DNA from 3 places in the Arthrobacter ginsengisoli genome. Region 1 is predicted to be linked to each of the others. Evidence: riboswitches for the same ligand, from Rfam matches in the RefSeq annotation. Region 1 holds a riboswitch; each other region holds the start of a gene.

Region 1 (7,091 bases):
TCCTGGGCGGCACGCCCATCGGGGCGCCGTTCGTGGGCTGGGTCGCGAACGTCGCCGGTCCCCGCTGGTCGCTGGGCGTTGCGGCGGCGTCAGGCCTGGTCGCCGCGCTGATCGGCCTAGTGTGGATCATCCGGGCCAAGCAGCTGCGGATCCGGTTCGACCGCCGCGCCCGCGGGCTGCGCCACTTCCGCGTCGTGGCCGCCGGCCCCCGCAACGCCAGACCTGACCCGGACGGCGCCGGCAGGTGACAAGAACCTGACGACGCCGTCGAACGCTGACGCTCCCGCTCCGGTTGGGGCGTGCGGCTACCTTTTCAGCTCGCCCACGACGAAATCGATGCATCCCAGCAGCGCCGACACATCGTCGGGCTCAATCGCCACGAAGGTCGCGATGCGCAGCTGGTTGCGGCCCAGCTTGCGGTACGGCTCGGTGTCGACGATGCCGTTGGCCCGGAGCACTTTGGCGATCGCCGCGGCGTCGATGGAGTCGTCGAAGTCGATCGTGACGATGACGTTGGACCGGTCCTCAGCCTTCGCGACAAACGGGGTGGCGTACTCCGACGCCTCGGCCCAGCGGTAAATGCGTCCGGCAGAATCCGCGGTCCGGGACGAGGCGAAGTCCAGCCCGCCGTTGGCGTTGAGCCACTGCACCTGGGCGTCCAGGGTAACGAGCGTAGCCAGCGCCGGGGTGTTGTAGGTCTGGTTCAGCCGGGAGTTGTCGATCGCCGTCTGGAGGTCCAGGAAGTCCGGGATCCAGCGACCGCCGGCCTTGATCCGCGCCGCGCGCTCCAGTGCTGCCGGGGAGAACAGGCCCAGCCAGAGGCCGCCGTCGGAAGCGAAGTTCTTCTGCGGGGCGAAGTAGTAAACGTCGGTCTCGGCGACGTCGACGTCCAGCCCGCCGGCCGCCGAGGTGGCATCAACCAGGACCAGGGACCCGGCATCGGCACCGGCCACCCGCTGGACCGGAGCGGCCACGCCCGTGGACGTCTCGTTCTGGGGCCAGGCGTAGACGTCGACGCCGGCCTCGGCCCGGGCCGCCGGGCGGGTGCCCGGCTCGGATTTGATGATGGAGGAGTCCGCCAGGAACGGCGCCTTGTTGGTGGCCGCGGCGAACTTCGAGCCAAACTCGCCGAAGGACAAGTGCTGTGCCTTGTTCTCGACCAGGCCGAAACTGGCGATGTCCCAGAAAGCGGTGGACCCGCCGACGCCGAGAATGACCTCGTAGCCCTCGGGGGCCCGGAAGAACTCGCTAAGCCCGGTCCGGACCGATCCCACGAGGTTCTTGACCGGCGCCTGGCGGTGGGAGGTGCCCAGGAGCTTGGATGCCGCGGCGAGGGCCGACAGCTGTTCCGGGCGGACCTTGGAGGGCCCGGCGCCGAACCGGCCGTCCTTGGGCAGGAGGTTTGCGGGAATCGTGATGCTCGTGTCACTCACTGTGGCTCCAATTTTCGGCAGGTTCTTAGGTGCGGTTCGGGAGGTGGCCCGTCAGGGTGGCTGCGGCGAAGCCACCGTTTCATTCTGCCTGACTCCCCGGCGGGGGAGGCAAAAGCCACCGTCACAGTCCGGTCACTGAGATTATCCGGAGTAATTCAAAATAGGCTAAGCTGGCCTGCGAACGTACGGCGGACCCCGCCAGGGCGCCAGCAGCACGCGGTACGGTGGGAATCATGCAAGGACGGCGCTCGAGGAGCTGAGCTGAATGACGGATCTGATCGATACAACCGAGATGTATCTCCGGACCATTCTTGAACTTGAAGAAGAAAACATCGTTGCCCTCCGCGCCCGGATCGCCGAGCGGCTGCGCCACTCCGGCCCGACTGTTTCCCAGACCATTGGACGCATGGAGCGCGACGGACTGGTGGTTGTTTCCGGCGACCGGCACCTTGAACTGACCGAAACCGGCCGGAAACGTGCCATCGAAGTGATGCGCAAGCACCGGCTGGCCGAGCGGCTGCTCGCCGACGTGATTGGGCTCGACTGGGCGTACGTCCATGAGGAAGCCTGCCGCTGGGAACACGTTATGAGCGAACGCGTGGAGCGGCGGATCTTCGAACTGCTCAACCACCCCACCGTCTCGCCCTATGGCAACCCGATTCCCGGCCTCGCCGAACTGGGCGGCCTGCCTTCCCAGCCCCACGCGGGCGGCGTCGTGAACCTGCTGGAGGCCATGGCCGGCTACGGCCCGGATTCCCGGGTCAGGGTCAGCCGGCTCGCCGAGCCCATCCAGGTGGAACCGGAACTGCTCGTCCAGCTCGACGAGGGCGGCATCCGCCCGGGCGCATCCGTGTCGCTGGAGCGGGTGGGGGAGTACATCTCGGTGCGCGTGCCGGACATCGAAGGCGCACTGGAGCTGCCGCCTGAGGTTGCAGCCCACGTCTTTGTCACCGTCGATTAGTCGCCATTAACTGGCCGGTCATGGGACGACCCATGAGTTGTGCACAGGCTGGATAACGGATTTATCTCTGGGCGGCTTAATCGCCTATAGTTGGTCACTAGTACCGATACCAAAGCGTTACCTGATCCGAAGCCGAGCTCTGCCAGCGGATCAGTCGCAGAACCACCTTTCTGGCAGGGGCGGGGGAACCACTTCCGGCTGTTCTACAGCCTTGGGGTGAAGTCCGTCAGCGGCAAGCACATTCCACCGAGGGACTCTTTTGGATGCCTCTGTGCCTGGATGCTTGCTACGGCGGACCGGGTCTTTGATCTCTCTGACCCGAATCCGACAGCTAACTCCGCAGGCTCTCCAGAGAGGAACCGTTTTTTGACCACCCAGACCGCCAGGGGCCGCCGTCGTGCGACCGGTCCCGCTCCGGAGCCCCGTCCGGCCGTCGCCGTCCTGGCTGACCGCCCACGCGACGCGCACCGTGACGAACGCCGGGGCCGGCGCAGCCCGTTCCGCCAGGTAACTGACTTCGCCGCCGCCAGCGGCGTAGGGCAAAAGGCCGGCATCGCCCTGGCCGCCACGGGACTGGTCCTCACTGTCACGGTCCCCGCCACGGGCCCCGTCATGGCCACGGACGGCTCCGCTGCCGGCTCCATCTCCGCCGCGGTCCAGCCGGACGTCACCGCCGCAGAGGCCAAGATCGACTTCAGCCGCACCTCCGTCACGACGCAGGGCGACCCGGACGGAAAGCTCAAGGAGTTGCTCAGCGCCCAGTCCGTCGGCTCGATTACCCGAGCGGCCTCCGCGGGCAGCCTCGGGGCACCCCTTGACCAGTTGAAAACCGCGTCGCCGTTCGGATACCGCGTCAGCCCCATCACGGGCGGCTCCGGGGAGTTCCACCGCGGCCAGGACTACGCCGCCCAGTGCGGCACCGCCGTCCATGCGGCCGCGAGCGGCACCGTGACCTTCACCGGCTGGCATCCCTACGGTGGCGGAAACCGGGTGGTGGTCGACCACGGCAACGGCCTGGAGACCACCTACAACCACCTGTCGTCAGCCACCGTCAAGGTGGGCCAGCAGGTCTCCCGCGGCGATGTCGTGGCGATGAGCGGCACCACCGGCGCCTCCACAGGCTGCCATCTTCACTTTGAAGTCATGGTCAACGGCGAAGTCGTTGACCCGACCGGCTGGCTTTAACAAAGCTGATCGGACGCTCTCGCATTCCTTTGACACGCCGTGATCTGAATGTGACATCGAGTCCCAACTGTTGTAGGTTTGAGCTACGCCAACTTTTCCGAAGTTGGCGCTCTTGAGTGGATTGCCTAGCTCTGCCACCGCTCAAGGTCCGTTCGCATTACATCGTCTGGCAGGGGCGGGGGAACCAATTTTGGTCTTCGTAAGAAGGCCTTGGGGTTAAGTCGCAACGCTTCCCAGGAAGCAGCGCGGCCGGTTGACTCCCATCCGAATCCGACAGCTCACCTCGCAGGCATTGGGAGAGGCTACTTTCGTGTCTTCACGCCACAATGCTGCGCGTCACCGCGCTTGCGCGGCTCTTACGAGCCCGCTGGAATCCAATCTCCGTGTCGCCCTTGCCGGTGCCCGGAACGGATTCCGTGCCGCCGACTCAATCTCTGCTGAGTCCGGCCCGCAGGCCAAGCACCTGCACGCAGTTCCCGCTTTTGGCGCGTCTTCGCAGTACACCCTTCGCTAAGTAACCCATTTCGGGGCGATCCGGCGTACCCCCAAGATGCCGGAGCGTCCTCAGCCCGCGCCCAAAAAGCGCGGACCCAGGATCACGAAAGAGAGAACTTAATGACTACTCGTGCAAACGCACGGCACCGCGCCGAGGTCACCAAGACCAACTCGCTGGCCGTCATTGCCAAAGCTGTCGGCGACAACGCCGGCGGCATGGGCCGCTCGGCCGCCGTTATTGCTGCGGCCTCCGGCCTCGTCCTGACCAGCGGTATCGCAGCCAACGCTGCTGAGGCCAACGTCCAGCGCGAATCCACCTCGGCTTCCACGCTCGAGGTCCAGGCGGCTTCCCCGGCCACTATCTCGGCTGCCTCCACTATCGCAATCTCCTACGAGAAGCCTGCAGTCACCACCTCCCCGGCCCCCGTCGTCGAGGCTCCGAAGCCGGTCGTACAGGTCCAGGATTCCTCCACGGCCCAGACCGCCGGCACCGGCGCCACCGCAACCTCCGGCACCAAGGCACCCGCCGTTGCCAGCGGCATGGGCGCGACGATCGCCGCGGCCGCCTACGCCCAGATCGGTGTTGGCCAGGACTGCACCGCCCTCGCCACGAACGCGCTGGCTGCTGCGGGCATCAACTACCACGGCTGGCCGGCAGGTTACCTGTCCCTCGGCCGCACCGTGAGCGCCGGCGAGGCACGCTCCGGCGACCTCGCGTACTACCAGAACGGCGGCTCGGGCATGGCCCACATCGCTGTCTACGTCGGCAACGGCATGGCCGTTCACGGGGGCTGGAACGGTGGGACCACGTCCCTGCAGACCGTCAACGTCGGCTCCGGCCCGGTCTTCATCCGCGTCGGCGGCTAAGACCACAGCCAACAGCAACGCAAAAGGACCCCCGCCGTTTGGCGGGGGTCCTTTTGCATTGCCGCAACGTGAATTTTGGCCGCTAACCCTGAACTTTCGCCGACCAGGCCCGCGGCCGAGGAAAAATATTCGGTGAATCGGCACCTCCGTGTTTACTCTTGTTTTGTCCATAGCCCGACCATGCAGAGGGCAGCCGGCCCTCGTGCCCCTGGCGGGTGCGGCCGTGAAGAGGTATGCGGATGCGCACTCTCGTTCTGAATGCTGGATATGAACCGCTGGCGGTTGTCACCTTCCGCCGGGCACTCGTGCTTGTGCTGACCGGAAAGGCCAGCGTCGTGGCGGAAGGCGACGATCCTGTCGTTGGACCGCAGGACGTCCTTGGCCGGCCCTCGGTGATTCTGCTGAATCGCTACATCAGGCCCCGGTACAACACGATAACGGCCGTCAGCCGCCGCGGCGTGCTCCGCCGGGACGGACACCGGTGCGCGTACTGCGGGAAGGCGGCCCACACCATCGATCATGTCCAGCCCAAATCCAGGGGCGGTGCGGATTCCTGGGAAAACCTCGTTGCTGCCTGCCTGCGGTGCAACAACGCCAAAGGCGACCACACGCCGGGAGAAATGGGATGGAAGCTGAGCTTCAGCCCGGCGCCGCCACGGGGCACGACGTGGCAGATCAAGGAACTGGAGAAGCCGACGCCGGCCTGGGACCCGTTCCTGCTGCCGGAATCTGCTGCCTGAACGGGCCGTCCGGTCTGCCCCCGGCCCGCGCCGGGGCCGGCACCCGGCATGGCGGCGTCCCGGCCCGGACCGCGCTAGGCTGGGCCGGTGGAATTTGATGCTGTCATACTCGCCGGGGGGAGGTCATCCCGCCTGGGCGGCGTGCCCAAGTCCGGCCTGATCCACGACGGCGCCACCCTCCTTGAGCATGCCCTGCGGGCCGCCCGGGGTGCGGGGGCCGTCGCCGTCGTTGGGCCCGATCCCGGGGCACTGCCCGAAGGTGTGCTCAGCTGCCGGGAGGACCCGCCCTATGCCGGACCGGCTGCCGCCATCGCCGCGGGGCTCGCCGCCCTGGAACGGGACCGCGCTGCCCTGGAACGGGACCGCGCCGGGGACGCGCGCCGCGCTCTTGCCGCCCCTTACACGCTTGTCCTCGCCTGCGACATGCCCCGGGCGGACGCCGCCGTCCAGGCACTCCTGCACGCGGCCGCGGCAGCCCCGCCCGGCGACGGCTTCGTGGCGGTGTCCGCGGACGGACGCAGGCAACCCCTCACGGGCTTATATGGCACAGCTGCGCTACAACGCTGCACGGCTGAAGCAACCGAACGCGGGGCCCTCGAGAATGCCTCGGTATTCGCGCTTCTTGCTAGGCTGGAGGTGCGGGAAGTAAGCGTCCCCGAAGGGTCCACGGATGATGTGGACACTTGGGACGATGCCTCCGCGTTAGGGGTGACCCGCCCGCCGGACCGGCATGGCAGCGACCGTCGTGAACACGAGAGTCATGAACACGACCGTCGTGAACACGACAGTCATGGACGCGCCAGCATTGACCCTGGCGTCCGGCCCGGGACTCCCCAGCTGAACTCAACCTTGGAGGCAAACGGTGAAAAGCCAGGATGAAACGCTCGAAGACTGGTGCCGTGCCCTGCTTCAGGCGCTGGAACTGGAAGACGTCGAGGTAGACGTGAACGAGGTCCTGGCCCTCGCCGGCGTGGCAGCGCACTCCGTCGTGCGCCCGGCTGCTCCATTGACGACGTTCATCGCCGGCTTCGCGGCAGGCCTGGCCTCCGGCTCCGGACAGGCCACCGATGCCGTCTCGATGCAGGCTGCGATGGGCGTAGCCCGCAAACTCGCCACGGACTACGCAGCCAGCGAAACCTCCGGGGCATGACACCTGCACCTCCTCACGGCAGCCCGGCTGCCGCCGGGGAAGAGCCTGCAACGAACACCCCAGCCGACGGCCCTGCCGACGCCGCTTCCGGAAACCCTGAGCACGGCTCCGCCGGCGGCCGTGCCGGCTCGCCGGGCGGGGCGCCGCAGCGGCACCTGGCGCACACCTGGCAGGAAGCCTGGCAGCTCGCCTTCGACTGTGCGGCTCCGATCCCGGCAGCACCCGTTGCCCTGCGCGAGGCCTTGGGACGGACCCTCGCC
Region 2 (7,091 bases), on a different contig from region 1:
GTCGGTAGAATCCTGGCGGAGCTGGGGCCGGAGTGGCTGGTCCTGCATGCCGTGCCGGTGGGGACGGGTTCCTCCGATATTGATCACGTGCTGGTGGGCCCCGCCGGGGTGTTCACCATCAACACGAAAAATCACTCGGGCCAGGCCGTCTGGGTGGCCGGGCGGTCCCTCCTGGTGGCAGGGAAGAAAACACGCCACCTGTACAACGCGGCGCATGAAGCGGCCCGGGCGGCCAAACTCCTTAGCGCGGCGTCGGGACACGACGTCGACGTCGACGGTGTCGTGGTGATCGTGGAACCCAAAACGCTCACCATTAAGGCAACGCCGGACCAGGTCTCGGTGGTCACGGAGCGGCAGCTTTTGGGCTGGCTCAGGCGGCGAGGGCAGGTGTTGAAGCCGGAGCAGGTGTCCCGGATCGCGGCGGCGGCCGTCCTCGCCCAAACCTGGCACCGCAATCCGGCCCAGCCGGGTGACGCCCGCACAGTCCAGCAAAACTTCGCTGCCCTTCGGCTGCTGGTGAACAGGGCACGACGGCGGCGGGCAACCTGGGTGCTCGGCCTGCCGTGCGCAGGATTTCTGCTGCTGTCCGCCGGAGGGCCGTTGGGCGGGGCCATCCTTCATCTGCTGGCGGGCGGCTGAATTTCATCCGCCACGAAACCGCGGAGCGACCCGGCGGCACTTCAGGCTGCAAGCGGTTTGCCGGGGCGCGAATGGTTGGCAATTTTCAGGCGGTGGCGGAGTTCGCGGTGGTGGTGGTGCCGGTTGGGAGCCACGGGTTGGTCCGGCGCCGTTCCGCTGACCCTGGTTCCCGGTAGTGGGGGTGCTTTTGATTGGTAGGTGTGGCCGGTGGGGGTGGTGATGTGGAGTGTGTGTCGGGGGCCGGGGCGGGGTTGGGCGTTCCAGCCGGGGGTTTCTTTGGTGTGGTTGCAGGCTTCGCAGAGGCCGGCGCCGTTGTTTTGGTCCGTGGTGCCGCCGTGGTGCCAGGGGATGATGTGGTCCAGGTGCCGGATCGGGGCGTCGCAGTAGGGGGTGCGGCAGGTGTCGTCGCGGAGGTGCACGAATCGCCGGAGGCCGGGCGGGAAGAGCCGGGCGCGGGAGTCCATCGCGGTGAGCTCTCCGGTGCCGGGGGCGGTGTAGAGCCGGCGGAGCCAGACGTTCAGGGCCTGGTCCTGGCCCTCGTCCGGGTCTGCCTGGTTCGGGTTCTGGTCGGGGACGAGGAGTGCGCGGGCGTGGCCGGCGGGGATGATGCCGTAGCCGGGGAGCCGGGCGGGTTCGCTGTCGCCCTGGAAGAGGGTGCGGTCGGTCCTGACGAGCTGGATCTCGATGCCGGTGATCCCGCCGGGGGTGCCGGTGGTGCGTTCGACGAGGGTGTCGGCCATGAGCTGGCCGCGGGTGCGGGGGTCCCCGGTGGCCCGGAGGGTGTCGGCGTGCCGGGTCAGGGCGGTGTGCACGGCGACGCCGGCGGCGACGGGCAGCAGGGCGGTGAGGTAGCACATGGTGTCCGGGGCCGGGCGGAGGCTGACGTGCCGTTCGGTCGCGGCGTGCCCGGCGCGCTGGGTGACCGAGCGCGGGTCGCGGCGGTACGCGGCGGCCCGCGCCGCGGCAATGATCTTCCGGTCCCCGGTTCCGTCGAAGGTTCCGGTGTCGGCGGCGAGGTCGGCGTCCACGGCGGCCCGGTCCGCCGCGGACAGGCACGCGGTTTCGCGCACCAAAAGGGTGGCGCGCCATTCGTTGAGCTGGCCGGTGTCCAGGGCGGCGAGGGTGTGGGGCATTTCGGTGACGAGGGCTTTGGCCAGGCCCAGGAGCCGGCCGCCGCGGGCCGGGGATTCCCGCCTTGCGAGGGCGAGCTGCGCGGCGACGCCGGCGCCCAGCTCCGCGGCCGGCATCCCGGTCTCGGCTTGTTCGCGGCGCTGGAGCAGGTCGAAGTCGACCGCGAGCCGGGCCTGGCGGGCCGACAGGGCAGACTTCCGGTCTTCCAGGGCCCGGATTTCAGCAATCAGAGACGCACCCTCGGCGCAGGGCCGGACCGCGGCCAGGGAGCGGGCCACGCCGGTGACCGCCACCCCGCCAGTTGCTGCCGGAGCCATCTTGGGCCCCTGGTTGCCGTCCACAGACCCATTGAACCTCGGGGCCCCGACATTTAAGGCGCCCGTGGATCCAGTGGCCGCGGCGGCGGCGGCCTTCAGCTCCTCGACTTCGGCGGGCTGGCCGATCAGCCCGGCACCCTCGGCGGAGGGCCGGACCGCGGCCAGGGAGCGGGCCACGCCGGGGACCGCCACACCGCCTGCTGCTGCCGGAGCCATCCCGGGCCCCTGATTGCCGTCCATGGAAACAGGCTATCGGGCACCTGCGACAACATACCGGCCTGAGCCATGCGGAAGAATGACTCCATGAGCGATGCCGGCGAATTCATAGACTTGGCGCTGCAGCGTGAGTCGTCCTGGAGCCGCGCCGCGGAAGCTGAGTCAAGGCACGGCAGCGATCACCGCTACTACGGCGCGTCCGTCGGAGCCGTGCGCGGAACGGTCCGCGACGCCCACCGCCGCCACCCGGAACTGACGCACGACGACATCACGGCGCTGAGCTCCGAATTGTGGGAGGTGCCGGTTTTCGAGCGCCGCCTCGCCGCCGTCGTGCTCCTGCAGTCCAGCGTCCGCCTGCTGACCAACACCGACCTGACCCGGATCGAAGGCTTCGTGCGGAGCGCACGGTTGGGTGCCCTGGTCGATCCGCTCGCCGTGGACGTCGTCGGCCCGCTGGTCGCAGGCCTCGACGTCGTGGCGCGGGTGCGTGCGGACAGTGTCCTGGACCGGTGGGTGCGGGATCCCGACGACTGGCTGCGTCGAGCCGCACTGCTGGCCCCGCTGCGCGATCTCCGTGCCGGCGCGGGGGACTGGTCCCGGTTCGTGCGCCACGCCCGCTCGGTGCTGGCGGCGGCGCCGCAGCGTGATGACGGGCGCGACGGCGGCAAGGTCGCCGAGCGCGCCGTCGCCGCCGACGCGGTCTCCCTCGTGCTTGCCGAGATGGCACGGCACCGGCCGGACCTGGAATTCTGACCGCACCGGCTCTGGAAGACTGGCGATATGACGGCAAAGTCCGAAGGGAAACGTCCTACCCTCGTGTTCATTCACGGCGGCGGAGTTGGACCGTGGATGTGGGCGGAGCAAAATGCCAGCTTCGCTCGTGATTTCACTGTCCTTACCCCTTGTCTTCCGGGGCATCATCCGCAGGGCGATGGCACCTTTTCCACGCACGCCGGAGCCGCAGATGCAGTCGCACACGAGGTCGGCCTTTTGGAACGAGCCCGCCCGGTCACTGTCATTGGCTTTTCCCTTGGCGGTCAGATCGCGATCCAGCTGGCAGCGTCCTACCCTGAGCATGTCGAGCGCCTCGTGGTGGTCAGCTCCCTTCTGAGCCCGTGGCGCGGAGCAGCGGCTCTCAGCCTGCTCGCCGCGGCTTCCGCACCGCTGTGCCGGAACCGCCGCTTCGCCAGCGCCCAGGCGGCTCAACTCGGCATTCCCCTAACCAGGTTCGAGGACTACTACGTCTTATCGCGGTCTATATCCGCCGGAACGCTCAAGCGCCTAATACATGCCAATTTCTCGTTCGTCGTTCCTCCTGAGGCTTTGGGCTCTTCACGGCCGGCGATCCTGATGGCCGGTGACAAGGAGGACACCCGGCTCTTGCGCGGATTGGAAGACCACCAGGCGAAATTCCGGAACTGCACACTACAGGTCCACCAGGGCGTGGGGCACGGAATGCCTTTCACTCATCCCGGGCTGTTCAATTCCTCCCTTCACCAATGGCTGGACTCCACCGGGGCGGCCTAACAACGACGTCAGAGGCAAACCTCCCTGGCGTCGCTGGAAAGGTTGCGGTCAGCTGCCCGGGCGGCGCTCCACGACGGCGTAGGCCTTTTCGTCGAAGAACTCCCAATCGGTGATCACCATAAAGCCGAGGGCGTCCACCCGGTCATTCAGGACGTGGACGTCGAATCCGCCGTCGCGGGGCTCGGCGTCCCACGTGGACACATGGATTTCCCCGTTTTCCAGGACCAACAGTTCGGTATTGACGTTGAAGTCCTCCGGCCGCTGATTGCTCAGCTGGCAGATGGCGACACAGTGCCTGGCGGCTTCAGGGCTGTTCATTTTCGGGCCTCCGCTTGCGGGAACGGTGATGGCATCATCCTATGCCTGGGGTGGCGTCCGCCGCGGGTTGCGTGATTCCGGAAGCGGTCACCGGAACCGGGTCCTACGAACACATCGACGACCCGCTGGAACCTCGGGCACCGCCGGCCTTCTGGGATTAAGATCACACTTTCACCGGGCGTTTCCGGCATCGGAATGATGGGCGGCGAGCGCCGCTGCTCTGGGGCGGCAATGTGAGTCTGACCTGCGGGAATCGGAGCTTGACCCTCCCCGGGAGGGGACCTGGAGCCTCACTCCTGGGTGTCAGCCTCGGGACCCCCGCCAACCGCTCCGGCAGTTACCTCAATGTGACTTGTCGTGATCATTCCGTTACCGTTGAAGCGTGCCTGTTGTTTCCGAGACAGGCTCTCCCCAGCCGATTGCCTAACTCTGCCGCGGCGTGGGGATAACTCGCAGCAACGTCCGGCAGAGACGGGGAAACCACTTTTGACCCGCTGTTCTCCAGGGGTCTTGGGGTGAAGCCGCACGGCCCGCCATCGTCGGGCCCGAGTGTGCGGCCGGGTGCCTCCCATCCGAATCCGACAGCTCACCTCGCAGGCATTGGGAGAGGCTCCTTTAATGACTTTTAGCAATACCCGTGCGCCCAAACACGCCGCCGTTCGCAGCAACCGCCGCACCGCCGGCACCATCGGCCGCCAGGCCGCAGTACTCGTAGCCGCTTCCGGAATGGTGCTTAGCGGCGCCATGGCCGCCAACGCCGCCGATGCTCCAACCCAGCGCGACGCCGCCCCGGCGTCGTCCGTCGACATCCAGGGCCAGGTCTCCGCGCCGGTCATGGCGGACTCCGCCGTCCAGATCACCTTCGAGCGCCCGGCCGTTGAGACTGCCCCGGCTCCCGTGGTGGAGGCGCCCAAGCCCGTAGCCGCTCCGAAGGCCCCGGCAGCACCGGCCGCGGCCCCCGCAGCACCGGCGGCCGCCAAGGCGACCGTCAAGGTCCAGGCCGCTCCCGCCGCTGCGCCTGCCCCGGCGGCCGGTGGAGTCAACGCCACCCTGCTGTCCGTGGCCTATGGCCAGATCGGCATCACGCAGGACTGCACCGCCATGGTGGAGAAGGCCCTGAACGCCGCCGGCATCCCGGTCGGTAACATCGGCCCGCAGGCCTTCCTGAAATACGGCAAGGTAGTCGCAGCACCCCTGCCCGGCGACATCATCGTCCAGTCCGGCCACGTTGCCATCTACGCCGGTAACGGCCAGGCCATCAGTGGCGGCATGAACGGCGTGAACGCCACTATGGCGCACCCGCTGTCCTGGCTGACCGCCACGGGCCCCGTGACGTTCGTCCGCGCCGGCTAGCAGTACCGCCAGCGCACAGAAGGCCGGTCGATCGGTTGCCTTGGGGGCAGTGGATCACCGGCCTTCTGCCTGCCCGGTGTCCGGCTCCGCCGCGTACCGCAGCAGCACCACACCGTTGCCGAAGGTGCGGGTCTCCAGCAGCCGGAGCGGCGTCATGTCTTCCATCTGCTGGAACAGCGGCTTGCCGCGCCCGACCAGCACCGGGTGCACATAGATCCGGTACTCGTCGATCAGGCCGAGCCGCCGGAAGGCCGCCGCGAGATCGGCACCGCCAAGTGCGAGGTCGCCGCCGGGCTGTTCCTTGAGCCTGGCGACGTCCTCGGCGACGACGTCGCGCACCACCTCGGTGTTCCAATCCGCCGTCACCAGGGTCCTGGAGTAGACAATCTTCGGCATGTCCCGCCAGATTCCCGCGAACTCGGCCTCCGGGGCGGAGCTTGAGGGGTCCTGGTCCGCAGTCGGCCAGTATCCGGCCATCAGTTCATAGGTGACCCGGCCGTCGAGGAAGGCTCCCATGGTCCGGAGCAGCTCGTTGAAGTGGCTGTGCAGTTCTTCATCGACCCGGTGCCAGCTCAGGTCCCGGTCCGGACCCTCCATGAATCCGTCCAATGACACCTGCATCATCAGAATGACCTTGCGCATTGAGGACTCCTTCGCCGGGCTGCCAGGTTCCAGCGTACGTGATCCAGCTCCTACGGGCGCGCCCTCTTGCGCTAGGCTGAGCCCGGGGCAGAATAAGGAAACTGAAGCCGTACCGCGTTCCCAATTTGAGAAGGACAACCATGCCTGCGAACCAGCCTGTGGCGTCAGCCGACGTTGCGTCTCCTTCGATGTTCCGGCGATGAGTCCCGATGGATTCCTGGGGTTCGGGCCGGCATTACAGCAGCGGCCGACATACACGTGAGCCGGCCCGGGGCGCCGGGCGGGGCCTGCCGGGGCTTCTGGGCGGGATCCGCCCGCAGTTCCTGATTGTGCTGGTCGCCGTCCTGGGCCTGGTCTCCGCCGCGACCGTGTACGCCACCATCCAGGCCCGGCCACCGCTGGATGCCGATGCGCCGCCGGCCACGTCAGCGTCCGCAACAGCAGTCGCGGCCAACCCGCTGTCCGCCACCGGAACAGCACCGCCCGCGGCAGTCACAGCACCGCCGTCAGCAGCCGCAGTCCCGGCGCCCGTCGTCGCTTCCCCCGACCCGACCATCGGACCGGCGCTCGACGCGGAGATCAACGCGGTCATCGAAGCCAACAGCGCCTACCGGGTGGGCGTGGCCCTCATCGACGTGCGCGACGGCGCCGTGCACGAGTATGGCGTAAAGACCAAGTTCGTGGCCGCCAGCACCGGCAAGATCCTCGCCGCTGCCGCCTACTACCATCTGGTGGAAACCGGCAAGGCGTCCCTGGCGGCCCGGATGGGGGCGTCCACCGCCGGGCAGCAGATCCGGCAGATGGTCCAGCAAAGCAACAACGATTCGTGGGCCTTGATCCTGGCTGCCGTGGGCCACAAAGGACTGATCAACTATGCGGCCACGATGGGCATCCCCTACGACCGGACAGTGAACGCCCTGACTCCCGCGGAGATGGGGAAGATCCTGT
Region 3 (7,091 bases), on a different contig from region 1:
CACGCCCCCACGCCCGCTGTGACCTCGCGGATCGCCGAGGTCGAGGCGTGGATCCGCGAGGACCTCGGCGACTTCCGAGCCTTCAGCCTCGACTCGCCGGCCACCCGGCAAAAGCGAATCGACGCCCTGGCGGCAGCCGCAGCAGGCTCCGCCGCCGCCAGGTAGCACGGCAGGGAAACATCGGGGATGGGGGACTGGCGATGGCGAAGGTTCAGGCGCCGCGGTGTCCGGCAAAGAATTCCCGCAACAGCGCCGCGCACTCGGGCTCGCGGATCCCGCCATACACTTCCACCCAGTGGTTGAGCCGGCGCTCGCGGAGGATGTCGAACACGGAGCCGGCGGCCCCGGCCTTCTCGTCCCAGGCCCCGAACACGACCCGGGGGATCCGGGCCAGCACCACAGCCCCGGCGCACATGGCGCAGGGTTCCAGCGTCACCACCAGGGTGCAGTCCTCGAGGCGCCAGCCGTCACCGGCCTTTCCGTCCCGGGCGCTGAGTTCCCGCAGCCGGGTGGCCGCCTCACGGATGGCCACCATCTCAGCGTGCGCTGTCGGGTCCCCGAGTGCTTCCCGTTCATTGCGACCGCTGCCGAGTACCGTGCCGTCCGGACCGATGACGACCGCGCCGATCGGAACGTCCGTCGTGGCCAGCGCGGCGCGCGCCTCGGTGAGGGCAAGGCCCATCCATTCGGCATGGCGGGGCTCAGGGGAAGTCATGGCTCAATGATAGTTTCGACCGTAAGCAAGCTGTGCAACACCGAAGAGTCAGGAGACGGCCGTGACCACCCGGACTGAGAGCTGGCTGACGCGGCGCTGGGGCAAATGGGTGGTGCCCTACGCGGCGCTGTGGATCACCATGCTCATTGGCGGCGTGATCGTGGTGTTCCTGGCGCTGCTAAGTGCCGAGGTCTACAACGACGTCGTGGACGACGCCGGCCTCGCGAACCTGGACAAGCCGACACTGGCGTTCATGGAGCAGTTGCGCAGCCCTGGCCTGGACGCCTTTATCACCGGGTTCACCAATATCGGCGGCGGCATCGGGATGCCCATCCTGGGCAGCATCCTGACGGCGCTGCTGATCTTCACCTCCCGGAGCTGGCGGCCGCTGATCCTGATCGGCGGCGCGGCCGCCGTGTCGGTGACTGCCACAACCCTGGGCAAGAAAATGATCGGCCGCGTCCGCCCGGACCATGCCGACGCCGTGCCGCCTTACGAGACCTCGCCGTCGTTCCCGAGCGGCCACACGCTGAACACCACGGTGGTGATCGCCCTGGTGGTGTATCTGGCCTGCCTGCAGATCAAACGGACCAGCGCCCGGATCGGCCTGATCGCCGCGGGTGTGATCTTCATCGTCGCAATGGGCCTCAGCCGGGTCTATCTGGGCCATCACTGGATGACCGACGTGATTGTCGGGTGGGGCATCGGGCTGGCCTGGGTGGGGATTGTGATCCTGGCGCACCGGTTCTTCCATGTGCTGCGGCGCCGGGAACGTGCCGGCGAAGCGCCGACCTTCGAGCATCCCGCACACCTCCATGACGGTGCCGTCGCCGGCAATGCTGGCGGCCCTGCCGACGGCACTGCACAGGCCGACGCGAACGACGCCGATACCCCCGGCCCTGCGGGACGGTCCCCAGCGTCCGGGTGATAGTTTTGACGCATGCGCACTCTCGTTGTGGACCACCCGCTGGTCGCCCATAAGCTCACCGTTCTGCGGGACAAGAACACCCCGTCGCCGGTCTTCCGCCAGCTCACCGAGGAACTCGTCACGCTCCTGGCGTACGAGGCGACCCGCGAAGTCCGCACCGAACCGGTGACCATCGAGACGCCCGTCAGCACCACCGTGGGCACCGCCTTCACCAAGCCAACCCCGCTGGTGGTCCCGATTCTCCGGGCCGGGCTCGGCATGCTCGAGGGCATGACCAAACTGGTCCCCACCGCCGAGGTCGGCTTCCTGGGCATGGCCCGCGACGAAGAGACCCTGGACATCATCACCTACGCCGAGCGCCTCCCGGAGAACCTCACGGACCGGCAGATCTTCGTCCTCGATCCCATGCTCGCCACCGGCGGCACGCTGCGCGAGGCCATCAAATTCCTTTTCAAACGCGGCGCCTCCGACGTCACCTGCATCTGCCTGCTGGCCGCCCCGGAAGGCCTGGCGAAGCTGGAAGAAGAGCTCTCCGACGCCAACGTGACGATCGTGCTCGCCTCGATCGACGAGAAGCTCAACGAAAAGTCCTACATCGTCCCGGGTCTGGGCGACGCCGGCGACCGCCTCTATGGCGTGGCGGGCTAAGCCAGCCGTTCGGTCGGGGACCCGTCCCCGCGGCGGTTCCCCCGGGGTTGAAATTTTCCTTCCGGAACAGACCATCCCGGGTTAGCCTGAGCCCCATGGACTGGAAACTTGAACTTGTCTTTGTCCCGGTGTCCGATGTGGACCGCGCCAAGGATTTCTACGTCAACAAGGTGGGCTTCAACGCCGACTTCGACGAGCGGCCGATGGACGGCATCCGCTTCGTTCAGCTGACCCCGCCGGGCTCCGGCTGCTCGATCGCCATTGGTGAGGGCCTCAGCGATGCGCCCCCCGGCACCGCCCCCAGCATGCAGCTTGTGGTCAGCGATATCGGGGCGGCCCACCAGCAGCTCAAGGACAACGGCGTGGACGTCAGCGACATCGATGTCCAGGACTGGGGTCATTTCGTCTATTTCGCCGATCCCGACGGCAACAAATGGGCAGTGCAGTACATCCCCAACCGCGGTGGCGGCTAGATCTTCCCTTCGGGAAGGCCGGACCGGCTGCAAAAAGACCAGAAGTTGTTAGTACCAGTTGTTGGCGTAGTGGAAGTTCAGGGCGCCGCAGGGTGAGCCGTAGCGGTCCTTCACGTACTTCAGGCCCCAGTTAATCTGCGTGCGGTAGTTGGTCCGGTAGTCCGCGCCCGCGCTGGCCATCTTCTCTGCCGGCAGGGACTGGACCACGCCGTAGGCGCCGCTGCTCGGGTTGGTGGCAGTCGTCTCCCAGTCCGATTCCTTGGTCCAGAGCTTCATCAGGCACTGCATCTGGCCGGCGGCCCAGCCGTAGGAGCCCAGCTGGCCGGCGGCGTAGGCCTGCGCGCCGGCAGGGTCATTGACGGCAACGGGGGCGGGCGCCGGTGCGGGCTCCGGAGCCGGCACGGCGGCCGGGGCCGGGGCAGCGACCGGTGCCGGCGGAGCCGCCGGGGCGGGTGCTTCGGCGGGCTTCACCTCGGCGGACGGGGCCGCGGCGCCACCGGTGGGGATCACGGCCTGGTTCGCGACCCGGACGCGTTCAAAGTCCAGGTGCGTCAACGGATCCGCCGTCGCGGCGGCCTGGGTGTTGCGGGCGGCTGTTTCGGACGCGTGTCCCGCGGCCCCGGCCCCCACGATCACCGCGCAGGCGGCGGCAACAACCGCAGCCCGGCGGCCGGTGGATCCGATTTTGCCGGCAAACCGGGCCCGCATCGAAGCGGGCTTGGCTGGGTCTGCGCGGTGGCGCGACGGCTTGGAGCGGGTCGTTTCTGCAGCGCCGTCAGGGCGTGATTGTGCCTTGAAATCAGTCATGATCGCCTCTCAACGCCTGCGGAGTTAGCTGTCGGGTTCGGATGAGGTCACCCGGCCGCACGGAAGTTCACGTGTCGGCTTCACCCCAAGGGCGCAAGATGCAAATTGCCCGGGAACTCTGGGTCCCCCGCCTCTGCCTGGTGCAGCGGAATCCGGGAGGCGGCAGAGCTTGGCGTGCATCCGGATATGCGGGCCCAGTGATGGCCGCACCCTGAAGACCGTACAGGACCCGGGCGCCTAAGTCACATTTCGGTAACGGAGATCACGATGGCGGCGTGGCGTCTTGCAACCTCTCCGGCTCGTCCTCTGGCGCGGTCGGCGCTGCCGGCAGGCGCACGGTGAACTCCGTCCGTCCGGGGACCGACGTTACGCTGACGGTCCCGCCATGGGCCGCAGTAATCGACTGCACGATGGACAACCCCAGCCCGCTGGTTCCTTCGGCGGAGGCGCTGGTAACAGGGGCAGCGCCCTCGGGAGCAGCCGACGGCGAACGCGGCGGATGAAGCGGAAGGCTGGGGAGGGGCCGCCGCCCGAGTGCCTGCGTCGTGACGGCCACCGGATTCTTCCGGGAGGCGTCCGCGCGGGTGAAACGCGCAAAGACGCGGTCCACGAACTCGGGGGCGATTCCGGGGCCGTTGTCCGTCACCGTCACCACGGCGGTTCCGTCCGGCATGAGCTTCACACCGGTCACGACCGTCGTGCCCGGTCCGGTGTGCTTTCGCGCATTGGAGAGCAGGTTGGCCAGCACCTGGTGGAGCTGGGTCGCGTCGCCGCGGACCACCACGGGCTCCTCCGGGAGCTCCAGGTGCCAGACCCGGTCCGGTGCCATGACCTTCTCATCACTTACGGTCTCGACGGCCAGCTGGGTGAGATCCACCTCGCTGAGCTTCAGCGGCTGGCCCTCATCCAGCCGGGCGAGCAGAAGCAGGTCCTCCACCAGGGTTGTCATCCGCTCGGACTGGCTCTGCACCCGGGCGAGGGATTTCTCGCCGTCGGGGGTGAAGTGCTCGGTCATCCGCATCAGCTCGGTGTAGCCGCGGATGGCGGTCAGCGGCGTGCGCAGCTCATGCGAGGCATCCGCGACGAACTGGCGGACTTTCATCTCGCTCTTGTGCCTGGCCTCCAGCGCGTTGGACACATTGTCCAGCATCAGGTTCAGGGCATGCCCGACGCTGCCCACCTCGGTTCCCAGGTGTGCTGCGGACGCCGGAACGCGCATGGCAAGTCCCACTTCGCCGGCGTCGAGCGGCAGGCGGGAGACCTGGGTCGCCACCTCGGAAAGCTGGTCGAGCGGCTTCATGGTACGGCGGATCAGCGCCGTTCCGGCGAGGCCGATCACGACGAGGCCGCCGGCGGACACAAGCACCATGGTCCAGACCAGGGAGGCCAGTGTGTTCTGCTTCTCCGCAAGCGGCAACCCGGTCACTATCACGGCGCCGTCCGGGGACTCGGCCGCTACCAGCCGGTAGGCCCCGGCGGACAGCGTCCGGTCCACCGGCGCCGTCCGGGGGGTGAGTTTGAGGAGTACGGCGTCGTCTTCGTCCGTGAGGGACTTTCGGGTGGCATCCTCAGCGAGGAAGCCGGCACTGCGGACGGAATCCTCCACGATCCGGGCATTCAGGGTGCCAATTCCCTGGCCCCGTGCCTCCAGGGGATCGCCGCGGCCGCCGGAGCGGCCAAAGTCGCGGGCCCGGACCGCTGCCTGCTCCAGCTGCGTGTCGAGCTGTCTGGTCAGGAAGACGTTCATCGAGGCATAGCTGACGACGCCGACGGCACCGCAGATCGCCACGAGCAGGGCCATGGCCACGAGGACGAGCCGGGTGCGCAGGTGCCAGGTGGACGGGTTGCGCCAGCTGAGCCCGGAGGGGCGGATTCCGCCGGAGCGTTCATGCACGGATCAGTCCGCCGGCTTCAGGACATAGCCGGCGCCGCGCACCGTGTGGATCATGGGCGGGTGGTTGGCATCGACCTTCTTGCGAAGGTAGGAGATGTAGAGCTCCACGATGTTGGCCTGGCCGCCAAAGTCGTAGTCCCACACCCGGTCCAGGATCTGGGCCTTGCTGACGACACGTTTCGGGTTCTCCATGAGGTAACGCAGCAGTTCGAACTGGGTGGCCGTGAGGTGGAGTTCTTCACCCGCCCGCCGGACCTCCCTCGTATCGACATTCAGGACGAGATCCCCGACGACGAGTTCGGCTGTATCCATCGCAGCCACCCCGGAACGCTGGACCAGCCGGTGCAGCCGCAGGAGCACTTCCTCCATGCTGAACGGCTTGGTCACGTAGTCATCACCGCCGGCAGCGAGTCCGGTGATCCGGTCCTGGACAGCGTCTTTGGCGGTCAGGAACAACGCCGGCACCTCCGGCGCGAAGGCGCGGATCCTGCCCAGCAGCTCGACGCCGTCGAACCCGGGAAGCATCACGTCGAGCACCAGCACGTCGGGGCGGAAATCCTTGGCAAGCTTCACCGCTTCGGGGCCGTCGGCGGCGACGGCAACCGACCAGCCCGCCATCCGCAGGCCCATGCTCATAAGCTCGGAGAGACTCGGCTCGTCGTCCACGACCAGGGCGCGGATGGGGGACCCGTCCGGGTGGGTGAGCTGGGGGAGATTGTTGGTCATGGAGTGCGAAGTGGCCATGGGACAACTCTCCGATCTGACGGTTAGGCGCGGCTTTGGGGATCCTGTGCGGCACCTGTGAATCCCAGCCTAGCGAGCTGGACGTTCCCAAAGCGGCCATCCGGGCGGCAGATTCCGGAAATACCGGGTGACCACTCTGTGGGACGGTGGACATCCGATGCTCAGTAGGCGAACTGTTTTACGGTTTCGAGATACGATGACCGATTTCTCGTATTAGAGGAGTCTCGGCGAAGAATATTTGATAACGAAGTCATTCCGGGGGCAATTATTCACAAGTATGGTTTTTTCCGCAGCCAGCCAGAATTGTGATCTGCGCTACAAATGCCCGTTTCGTCTCACATCGTGGACTGATGCGTGCATTGTTACTTGCAAGTTTTCATTGTTACGTTGCACACTTCAAGTGTGAACAAGAACTCAACAGCACCTGCATCCGCAGTTTTTTGGATCAGCGCACCCGCTGGTACCCAGAACCGTTGTTGTCGAATGCACGCCTAACTTTTACACCCCAAAGGTTTCTAGGCATTCGCCCCCAGCCCAGCGTCGGGCGCCCCTCCCCAGTTTTCATTGCGGGGAAAAGTAGCATTCGAGCCGCGATGACGGCCATTCACATTGAGGTAAGCAATCCATGTCAGTTGCATCCGGATACGTCCACATCTCCGTCCGTAACGCCAGCAAGGCCGGCCAGGCCTCCGGCATCCGCCAGGGCTTCGGCGGCCGCGCTTCCTTCGCCCCTTCCGGTTCCGGCAACAGCATTCCTGCCCCGGGCTATGCCCCGCAGGGCTACAACCCCAATTCCTACGGACAGCTCCGCGCCGTTCCGCCGGCGCCGGCCACGGCTCCGACTCCCGTGATTGCGCCGGGCAGCGCCGCCGCCGTTCGTCC

Evidence for each region. A riboswitch is a leader RNA that binds a small molecule or an ion and turns the genes downstream of it on or off. The one in region 1 is predicted to bind cyclic di-AMP.
Region 2: linked by a shared signal. The riboswitch ahead of J2X01_RS01310 (C40 family peptidase) and the one ahead of J2X01_RS18555 (NlpC/P60 family protein) in region 1 are both predicted to bind cyclic di-AMP.
Region 3: linked by a shared signal. The riboswitch ahead of J2X01_RS14845 (aggregation-promoting factor C-terminal-like domain-containing protein) and the one ahead of J2X01_RS18555 (NlpC/P60 family protein) in region 1 are both predicted to bind cyclic di-AMP.

Annotation. Positions count from the first base shown of each region.
Region 1 covers NZ_JAVDVQ010000023.1:37,082-44,172, reverse strand. The annotation lists gene J2X01_RS18575 (MFS transporter) at 1-248, shown strand, start outside; gene serC (phosphoserine transaminase) at 306-1,433, opposite strand; gene J2X01_RS18565 (iron-dependent transcriptional repressor DtxR) at 1,699-2,394, shown strand; cyclic di-AMP (ydaO/yuaA leader) riboswitch at 2,540-2,755, shown strand; gene J2X01_RS18560 (M23 family metallopeptidase) at 2,761-3,579, shown strand; cyclic di-AMP (ydaO/yuaA leader) riboswitch at 3,716-3,885, shown strand; gene J2X01_RS18555 (NlpC/P60 family protein) at 4,195-4,941, shown strand; gene J2X01_RS18550 (HNH endonuclease) at 5,181-5,681, shown strand; gene mobA (molybdenum cofactor guanylyltransferase) at 5,769-6,560, shown strand; gene J2X01_RS18540 (DUF6457 domain-containing protein) at 6,544-6,831, shown strand; gene J2X01_RS18535 (molybdopterin molybdotransferase MoeA) at 6,828-7,091, shown strand, end outside.
Region 2 covers NZ_JAVDVQ010000001.1:278,204-285,294, reverse strand. The annotation lists gene J2X01_RS01335 (nuclease-related domain-containing protein) at 1-639, shown strand, start outside; gene J2X01_RS01330 (HNH endonuclease) at 681-2,087, opposite strand; gene J2X01_RS01325 (DNA alkylation repair protein) at 2,391-3,056, shown strand; gene J2X01_RS01320 (alpha/beta fold hydrolase) at 3,084-3,830, shown strand; gene J2X01_RS01315 (hypothetical protein) at 3,879-4,148, opposite strand; cyclic di-AMP (ydaO/yuaA leader) riboswitch at 4,593-4,762, shown strand; gene J2X01_RS01310 (C40 family peptidase) at 4,767-5,501, shown strand; gene J2X01_RS01305 (dihydrofolate reductase family protein) at 5,556-6,143, opposite strand; gene J2X01_RS01300 (serine hydrolase) at 6,353-7,091, shown strand, end outside.
Region 3 covers NZ_JAVDVQ010000013.1:46,296-53,386, forward strand. The annotation lists gene J2X01_RS14820 (DNA glycosylase AlkZ-like family protein) at 1-165, shown strand, start outside; gene J2X01_RS14825 (nucleoside deaminase) at 212-715, opposite strand; gene J2X01_RS14830 (phosphatase PAP2 family protein) at 777-1,643, shown strand; gene upp (uracil phosphoribosyltransferase) at 1,656-2,291, shown strand; gene J2X01_RS14840 (VOC family protein) at 2,387-2,764, shown strand; gene J2X01_RS14845 (aggregation-promoting factor C-terminal-like domain-containing protein) at 2,813-3,571, opposite strand; cyclic di-AMP (ydaO/yuaA leader) riboswitch at 3,570-3,729, opposite strand; gene J2X01_RS14850 (sensor histidine kinase) at 3,834-5,465, opposite strand; gene J2X01_RS14855 (response regulator transcription factor) at 5,469-6,209, opposite strand; gene J2X01_RS14860 (winged helix-turn-helix domain-containing protein) at 6,835-7,091, shown strand, end outside.